DNA from 4 places in the Priestia sp. SB1 genome. Region 4 is predicted to be linked to each of the others. Evidence: riboswitches for the same ligand, from Rfam matches in the RefSeq annotation. Region 4 holds a riboswitch; each other region holds the start of a gene.

Region 1 (2,202 bases), on a different contig from region 4:
ATGAAAAAAAGCAGACTGATTTTTTCAAACAGTAAAAAACCCTTAAAAAGAATGTTCTTTTTAAGGGTTTGATATTACGCAGCTTCTTTAGATGATTTTGATTTTTTATTTAAACGAGGAAAGCCAATTACAATTGCAATGATACCGCAAACCGCTGTTAACATTGGATAGAATGTAAATGGAATAACCTCAATCGGTGAAACTTTAGCAAATCCTGCTGCTAGAAGCATTTGTGCACCGTAAGGGATAAGCCCTTGAACGCTGCATGAAAACAAGTCGAGCAGACTGGCTGATTTACGATTGTCAATTGAATACTTATCAGAGATTTCTTTCGCTAACGGACCTGCTGTAATAATTGAAATCGTGTTATTAGCCGTGGCTAAATTGGTTAAACTTACTAATCCCGCGATACTGAATTCTCCGCCTTTTTTTGTTTGAATGCGTCGTGTTAATAGGTTCAATAAGAACTGAATACCGCCGTTATAGCGAATGAGTTCAACCATTCCGCCAATTAAAAGAGATAAAATAATTAATTCCGACATTCCGCCAATACCTTCTGTCACAGTTTTAGCAAGAGAAGAAAGCGTGTAGCTTCCGTCAGCTAATCCAATTACGCCGGCTAATACAATTCCTCCGGTTAAAATGCTTAATACGTTTGCACCAAATATGGCAGCAACGAGTACGCCGACATAAGGCAAGATTTTAAACCAGCTAAAATCTTTAATTTCTACTGATGACGTATTGCCTAGCGTCATTACAAGTAATAAAATCACTGTAACAATCGCTGCAGGAAGGACAATGAAAAAGTTTACTTTTAATTTATCTGACATATTTGTTTTTTGCGTACGAACTGCCGCAATGGTCGTATCAGAGATTACGGATAAATTATCTCCAAACATTGCACCACCAACAACAGCAGCAATTGCCAATGTAATGGATACATGCGCCTGCTCACTGATTCCTACAGCGATAGGCCCTAACGCAGCGATCGTTCCCATTGACGTTCCCATCGAAATTGAAATGAATGCGCCAATAACAAAGATTCCGACTACCACTAAGCTTTGCGGAAGCACAGACAGAGCTAAGTTTACCGTTGAATCAACAGCTCCCATGCCTTTAGCGACTTCTGAAAAAGCACCTGCTAAAATAAAAATAAGTACCATAATAATGATATCAGGATGCCCTGCTCCTTTAGCAAAGCGTTCCACTTTTACATTAAGTGAATCTTTGCGGTTCATAGCCAGCGCCACAATGGCTGCAATGATAATAGCTACTAATACAGGCAGCTTATAAAAATCTCCCGTTATAATTCCTGATCCGACAAACAGGACTAAAAAGACGCCCAGCGGTAACAGCGCCCAGCCGTTTCCTTTTTGTTGTTCCATTCTTAACACCTCTTGTTTACGTAATAAAAAAAGACCTCTTCTTATTGATAAGAAGAGGTCTCTTATTTGTATCATAAGATTACCCTTCTCATCTTCCAAACGAAACATCGTCTGCTGGATTTGGCACCGCACTGCGTACAGCCAGTTGCCGAGACATCGTAGGGCCAGTCCCTCCGTCTCTCTTGATAAGAAGTTTGTAGTTGTTTTAAAAATAGTCTTTCACTACTGTAATCTCTTTTTATTTAATTGTCAAATGCTATTTTAGAAAAATATATAGTGTGAAAATTCTCACATCAATTAGCTACGTCACGTTTTAAAAACGCCACCCATGCTACGCCCATAAAGAAGACAAAGTGTGCAACTAAGATGAAGATTGAAAATGGAATTGTCATTCCGTCAAACATCGTCTTCATTCCGTCCATATACTGCACAAAGTTTGTGTTGGCGAACAGTAAAAATTTCCCCCACCATAGACCAAACTGTGATACTATCCCAGTTACTGCTTTCGCCCCAATACTTACGACAATAGCTAGACTTGAAGCAAGCGCGCTGTTTCTAAATAAAGACGACAGCATGAATGCGAACGTCATCATCATAAACGTTTCCATATACGCGCTGTCATACGTAAGCGTAATGTTTTTAAGCAGCTGCGCATCTCCTTCTAGACTGGCAAATCCAAAGAACAATGCTCCCCATACAAACGAAAAAAGCAAATAGCTCAGCAAATAATACAAGCTAATTAAAATGAGCGTTATGTACTTGGACGTTAAAATCGTTGAACGTCTAGCAGGGCGAATTAAAAGAAGCTTAATGGTAC
Region 2 (2,202 bases), on a different contig from region 4:
AGACCGAAGTGGCGCCAGGGAAATCGCCAACTTTTGACGGATCACCGGTAATTGCAAGCACTTGATTCATTCCTAGCGTATGAAGTCCCATTAAATGAGATTGAAGTCCAATTAAATTTCGGTCGCGACAGGTAATATGAATAAGCGGTCGTGCTTTTGTTTCTTGTTGCATCAGTGTTGCCATTGCCAAGTTGCTGATGCGAGGTGAGGCAAGAGAATTATCAGCTAATGTAATAGCATCTACGCCGACTTTATCAAGTGCTTTTGCGCCTTCTAAAAATTTCGTCGGACCAAGCTGTTTAGGCGGATCCAGCTCAACGATAACCGAGCGGCGCTTCTTCACAATTTCGTGCATATGAGGTTTATCCTGCTGCTCACGCTCTTGAACCGTAACGGCTGGTCTCATTTTAACGATTTTGCTTGTAATCGGCGGCAGGTCTTTTAAGGCAGACGACATGGCGCGTACGTGAGCTGGTGTTGTACCGCAGCATCCTCCAATTAAGCGAACCCCTTGTTCGCGGAATAAACGCGCGCTTTCTACAAAGTAGTCTTCATTCGTTTCATATTCCAGCTTGCCTTCCACATACGCCGGAAGGCTGGCATTAGGGTAAGCAGATAAGAAAGCACGATCAGGAAGCGGTACTTCTTCAAGAGACTGAATCATATGATAAGGACCTAAACGGCAGTTTAGCCCGACAACATCTGCTCCCAAGTCTTCTAATTCTTTTAATGCATCTGCTAAAGGACGCCCATCTTGCAGTACGCCAATATCATGCAGGGAAACGTGGGTAATAATAGGCTTATCCGTTTCTTTTCTTGCTAGTGTAAGAACGGTCTTTAATTCTTCGAAATCATAGTATGTTTCAAATAAAAGGCCATCCACGCCTTCATTTAAAAGCCAAAACATTTGTTCACGAATGCTTCGCTTAACCTCTTCTAAGCTAATAGCATTTTTTTGGAAAGAACGAATTCCGCCGAGTGTACCAACCACGTAAGCCTGATCGTTTGCAGCTTGTTTCGCTAATTTTACACCAGCAACATTGATGTCTTTGACTGAATCTTCTAATCCATAACGGGCAAGTTTTTGATAATTAGCAGCGTACGTATTTGTTTGAATAACGTTTGCACCAGCTTCTACATAGGCTCTGTGAATACGAGAAACCTCTTCTGGTTTGGTGATGTTTAGTTCTTCAAAACAGCTGTCAATACCGTGTGAGTAAAGGAGGGTACCAGTGGCACCATCCCCAATTAAAATTTTAGACTTTAAATCTTCAAGTAACCCCATGTCAAAACCTCCTTAAATTGTTCCGCTTCTATTTCACGAGTGATTCGTTTTATGCAATATGCCGATAAAATAGAAAAAGTCTTCTTAAGAAGAAGACTTTTTTCGCCTTCTTATCTTCCAAGCAATAAATTAATTGCTTGCTGGATTTAGCACCATGTCTCTAACGACTGGTTGCTGAGGTTTCAAAGGGCCAGTCCCTCCACCTCTCATGATAAGAATCAATTGTATATAATTGAAACATATTTTTTTAAATAGAAAGAATACTTATTTAATAATTTATCTGATTTTTAGAAATTATACAACAGTAAATTGTGAATTTCCAGCAAATATTGAGGAAAATTTAAAAGCTAAAGGGAAAATATCCGTATATTTTGTTTGAAAACTGCCGTTATGTTAAGGGATAAAGGGTTTTCATGAAAAAAACAAGAAGGAAATAAAAAAACGAAAAAGGAATAGCACCGGGTGAGGCGAGGATTTACATATAAAAGGCTCGTCTTTTTTTAACCGTTTCTACATATAGTGAACTATGAAGGGTAGAAGGGTGATGGGCATGAAAAGGTGGAAACTCACGCTGCAGGTTGCTGCTACGTATGTAGGCACCGTTGTAGGAGCCGGTTTTGCAACAGGCAAGGAAATTGTTCAATTTTTTACACAGTACGGCGAACTTGGAATGGTTGGAATTTTGGTCAGCGGCTTGTTTTTTATTTGGCTAGGTTCGAAAATGATGCTGCTTTCGCACGCAATTGGGGCTTCTTCTTATCAGCAGCTTAATACATATTTATTTGGTGATGTACTTGGAAAAGCGGTAAACGGTGTAATGATCGTCATTTTATTTGGAGTAACTTCAGTCATGCTAGCGAGTACGGGGGCAATAGGAAAAGAACAGTTCGGGCTGTGGCCTCCTGTTGGGATGATTT
Region 3 (2,202 bases), on a different contig from region 4:
GAAAATTCTGAGCAAAATGGAGATACAAATGAAGAAGATTCTGTGCAAGAATCAACTACTGTAGATAGAACCGGAGGTCGCACGGATGGCCGTACTGGAGACCGTACCGGAAGACGTACAGGAAGACGTACAGGAGGTCGCACAGACGATCGCTCGGGAGGTCGCCGTACGGGTTCACGCTCTTCAACACCAGGTGAAAAAGTTATTAAAACGAAAAATTATCGTTGGAAAGCATGACGAACTGGAACGTAAAAGGTGCTTATAAAGCACCTTTTCTATCATATAGGAAAAAGGAGGAGAATGAGAATGAGTATGAATCATTATATTGATAAAATTGTTGAAGTCGATATATCAGGGAAAACAACGTTTATAGGAAAACTTGTTGATCTAGGGTTAGATGTAATGGTTTTATATAATGGACATGATTATTTGTATATTCCTCTTTTACACATACATCGCTTGCGAGAAGTTTCAGAAGAAGATTATACGCCTTTACGGACAATAGAAGAAAATTTAATAGAAGAAAGCCAGCGGATTTCTTATCGTAATATTTTACAGCAGGCAAAAGGGAAATTTATTGAAATTTATGTAACGGGAGGGAAATCATTGCATGGCTATATCACAAGCGTGCTGAATGATTATCTTGTGTTTTATTCTCCAGTGTATAAAAATGTCTTTGTTTCTCTGCATCATTTGAAATGGCTTACCCCTTACAGTAATGAGTTAACCCCTTATTCTTTAAGTGACAAAGAGCTCCCCGTAAGGCCCGCCTCTGCACCTTTTGTCAGAAACTTTGAAGAGCAGCTTAAAAAATATGAAAATCAACTGGTCGTATTAGATTTAGGGGATCAATCAGAAAAGATTGGTGTACTTAAAGAAGTTTCTAACAATATTGTTGAACTAATTACGGCAAATGGAGAAAGTATGTATTGGAAGTTAGCTCACGTAAAATCTGTGCACTTGCCTTAGAAAAAGAGACCTTGGTGTCGTCTCTTTTTTTATGTGCTTATCAGGACAAGTATATTGAATAAACAAATGAGATGATTTAAATTTTTTAGAAAATTATGTTGACAATAAAGAAAATCTTTATTAAAGTTAGTAACAACAAACGTTAACCACCAACAATTATATAGAACTCTTATCAAGAGTGGCGGAGGGACTGGCCCTGCGATGCCCGGCAACCATCAAATGAATCATTCATTTGAACGGTGCTAATTCCTGTGGAACATCAGTATTGTTCTAACAGATGAGAGAAATCGTGTATAAACGAACACTCTTCCATCTGTGAAGAGTGTTTTTTATTTTGAGTTAAGGAGAGAAATAGATGAAAATTGAAACTTTATTAGTTCGTTCAGGAGTAGGTCGTGATCCTGCAACAGGTTCTATTACAACACCCATTTACCAAGCATCAACATTTGCTCATCCTGCTTTAGGGCAAAGTACAGGATTTGACTATGCACGTACGGCAAATCCTACTCGTGCAGCATTGGAAGAAGCAATTGCTGCTTTAGAAAAAGGAGAAGTAGGAGTAGCATTCGCTTCAGGAATGGCGGGTGTAATGGCAGTTTTAGCACTATTTAAAAACGGAGATCATTTAATTGTATCAGAGGATTTATACGGAGGAACGTACCGAGTACTAAATGAAATCTTTTCAGAGCAAGGAATTACTGTTTCGTACGTCAACACAGCCCATCTCGAGCAAGTAAAAGATGCGCTTCGTCCCAACACGAAAGCTTTATTTATTGAAACACCTACAAATCCAATGATGCACGTGACTGATTTGTCAGAAGCAATTGCGTTAGCTAAACAGCATGATTTGCTTACTATCGTTGACAATACATTCATGTCCCCTTACTATCAGCGTCCTTTAGAGCTTGGAGCAGATATTGTGATACATAGTGCAAGCAAATACATTGGGGGTCATAATGATGTTGTTGCTGGTCTTGTAGTCGCTCGATGTAGTAGCTTAGGAGAAAAAATTCGTTTTTATCAAAATGCAGCTGGGGCAATCTTAGGTCCACAGGATAGCTGGCTGTTATTGCGCGGTATTAAGACGCTAGCGCTTCGGATGGAAAAACATAACGAAAACGCACTGAAAATTGCAAATTGGCTTACTGCTCATGATCTCGTGGAAAAAGTGTATTACCCTGGTCTTGAAACACATCCGGGCTATGAAATCATGAAGAAACAAGCAACTGGATT
Region 4 (2,202 bases):
AAACCGATAAAAGCGGCGCGCTAATGATCCAACTTCTGAAAGAACACGAGATGCAGGTCGCTTCCTATGAAATTGTAAAAGACGATCAAACGTCGATTCAACAAGCGATACTTACCGGATGCAGTGCTGAGGACATTGACGTTGTTCTCACAAACGGCGGCACCGGCATTACAAAACGAGACGTCACAATTGAAGCCGTTCAAGCGCTGATTCATAAAGAAATCGTCGGGTTTGGCGAGCTGTTTCGCATGCTGAGCTATACCGAAGACATTGGCAGCGCAGCGATTATGAGCCGGGCAATTGCCGGGACGATTAACGAAAAAGCCGTTTTTTCTACACCAGGATCAAGCGGTGCTGTTCGCCTAGCTATGACCAAACTGATTTTGCCTGAACTTCGCCACGTTGTGTGGGAATTAAACCGCCAGCGCTAACAAAATGCCTATGCTTGCGCATAGGCATTTTCATTAATCATAGTCTTTATGTACCCACTCATCTTCTGGAATGCCTAAATCTTCTCCAGAAAAACGCTCTTCTTTAAACGGATCTCCTCTAAGATGAAAGCCGTTTTGCTCCCAAAAGCCCGGATGGTTTTCATCAATAGCTTCAAAGCCCCGAAGCCATTTGACACTTTTCCAAAAGTACAAATGCGGCACAACCAATCGCAGCGGATATCCATGCTTAGGTGTAAGCGGCTCTCCGTTAAAGGAATGAGCGAGAAGAATATCGTCTCTCAGTAAATCTTTTACTTCAATATTTGACGTATAGTCATTATCTCCGTGCAGCATGATGTATTTACTTTTCAACTCCACGCCAACTGCTTTTAAAAAGTCTGCAAACAGCACGCCCGTAAATTCATTATCAAGTCTTGTCCATCTCGTTACGCAGTGAATATCACATTTAACCGTTGTTTGAGGCATGTTCAATATATCTTGATACGAAAGCATCACTTCTTTGTCTACCAACCCAAACACGCGAAGCGTCCACTCCTCTAAGTTATAATCCGGCACATCGCCTTCGTGTAAAATGGGAAAGCGCTCTGTTACTACCTGACCCGGAGGCACTCGTCCTTCATACTTTGGATCAATTTCCGGTGTTTTCATTCGTTTAATACGGTCTGCTTTGTTCAAATTATCACCTCGTTGTTTTTTGTACATAAAAAGCCCTTCCTTAAATAAATAAGGAAGAGCTTTGTTTCAGCTTCTTCCTTATCTCTAAGAGCGATACACTCTTAAGGATTTGGCACCATTCTGTCATAGACAGCGGTTGCCGGGTTTCACAGGGCCAGTCCCTCCACCTCTCTTGATAAGGAAACAAATTGTATTTGTTTTATGTAATAAAGTCAGTATTAAGCTTTTTGTCATAATTGTCAATATTATTTTTCTTTTCCGCACAAAAAACTTTAAAAACAGATAGAGTTATAAGGTTTTAGTCTACTAAGTATGTAAAGCCTTTACCCTTCTCCATCAATCATCGTATACTTCCTAGCAAAGCGCTTGTAGTAAATTTGCTCATCCTCTTGCCCATTGTTAAAAACAAGTCGGTTATGATCAATATCTTTCTCTTTTAACACATAGCCTTTTTCATTCATCAGTTGAATATATTCATCTAAATGTCCTTTTTTCACCATATAGTAAAGAACATTATCTGAATCCGTAGTCTTTGCTACATCTTGACTTCCCACTTCTAACTTGAATACGGCTGTTGCTGTTTGAATGGGACGGTAGTCTCCAAACACCTTTTCCCAGTTTAGTAGCAGCAGCGCGCCGAAGATTATGATACATCCTCCAGCGGCTACGGTTAGTACAAATCGTTTTGACACTTCTTTCTCTCCTTTACATTCTTTTTCTTCTATTTAACACAACAGATTGCCCTAAACTTGTTTTGACGCCAAGCCCTAGATACACAGCAGCACCTAAAGCTATTGAAATACAAGACGTGCTACTCGCAAGTGAAGATGCAGACAGCTTATTTTCCAGAAAATAGTGAGAAGCATAATTGCCAATAAGCACAGCGGCTGACATCACACTTACTAATAAAACAGGAGTCAACGCGGCTTTTCCTAGTGATTGAACTCGGTAAGAAATGGATTTTTCAATTAAATAAAAGTTATAGATAACCGATACACCATATCCTCCGTACGTCGCGACAACAGGTCCAATTTCTTTTAAGCTTGAAACCAACAGTACGTTTAATACTATCTTC

What was found. A riboswitch is a leader RNA that binds a small molecule or an ion and turns the genes downstream of it on or off. The one in region 4 is predicted to bind S-adenosylmethionine.
Region 1: linked by a shared signal. The riboswitch ahead of WKH56_RS17540 (Na+/H+ antiporter NhaC family protein) and the one ahead of WKH56_RS29710 (sulfite oxidase-like oxidoreductase) in region 4 are both predicted to bind S-adenosylmethionine.
Region 2: linked by a shared signal. The riboswitch ahead of WKH56_RS11685 (bifunctional homocysteine S-methyltransferase/methylenetetrahydrofolate reductase) and the one ahead of WKH56_RS29710 (sulfite oxidase-like oxidoreductase) in region 4 are both predicted to bind S-adenosylmethionine.
Region 3: linked by a shared signal. The riboswitch ahead of WKH56_RS11080 (trans-sulfuration enzyme family protein) and the one ahead of WKH56_RS29710 (sulfite oxidase-like oxidoreductase) in region 4 are both predicted to bind S-adenosylmethionine.

The regions. Positions count from the first base shown of each region.
Region 1 covers NZ_JBBJSS010000004.1:468,532-470,733, forward strand. The annotation lists gene WKH56_RS17535 (hypothetical protein) at 1-35, shown strand, start outside; gene WKH56_RS17540 (Na+/H+ antiporter NhaC family protein) at 75-1,385, opposite strand; SAM riboswitch class I at 1,471-1,577, opposite strand; gene WKH56_RS17545 (ABC transporter permease) at 1,679-2,202, opposite strand, start outside.
Region 2 covers NZ_JBBJSS010000003.1:207,521-209,722, reverse strand. The annotation lists gene WKH56_RS11685 (bifunctional homocysteine S-methyltransferase/methylenetetrahydrofolate reductase) at 1-1,285, opposite strand, end outside; SAM riboswitch class I at 1,393-1,503, opposite strand; gene WKH56_RS11680 (YkvI family membrane protein) at 1,836-2,202, shown strand, end outside.
Region 3 covers NZ_JBBJSS010000003.1:92,317-94,518, reverse strand. The annotation lists gene WKH56_RS11090 (hypothetical protein) at 1-237, shown strand, start outside; gene WKH56_RS11085 (hypothetical protein) at 307-969, shown strand; SAM riboswitch class I at 1,136-1,253, shown strand; gene WKH56_RS11080 (trans-sulfuration enzyme family protein) at 1,325-2,202, shown strand, end outside.
Region 4 covers NZ_JBBJSS010000010.1:65,240-67,441, reverse strand. The annotation lists gene WKH56_RS29715 (MogA/MoaB family molybdenum cofactor biosynthesis protein) at 1-431, shown strand, start outside; gene WKH56_RS29710 (sulfite oxidase-like oxidoreductase) at 465-1,127, opposite strand; SAM riboswitch class I at 1,203-1,309, opposite strand; gene WKH56_RS29705 (hypothetical protein) at 1,451-1,819, opposite strand; gene WKH56_RS29700 (putative polysaccharide biosynthesis protein) at 1,833-2,202, opposite strand, start outside.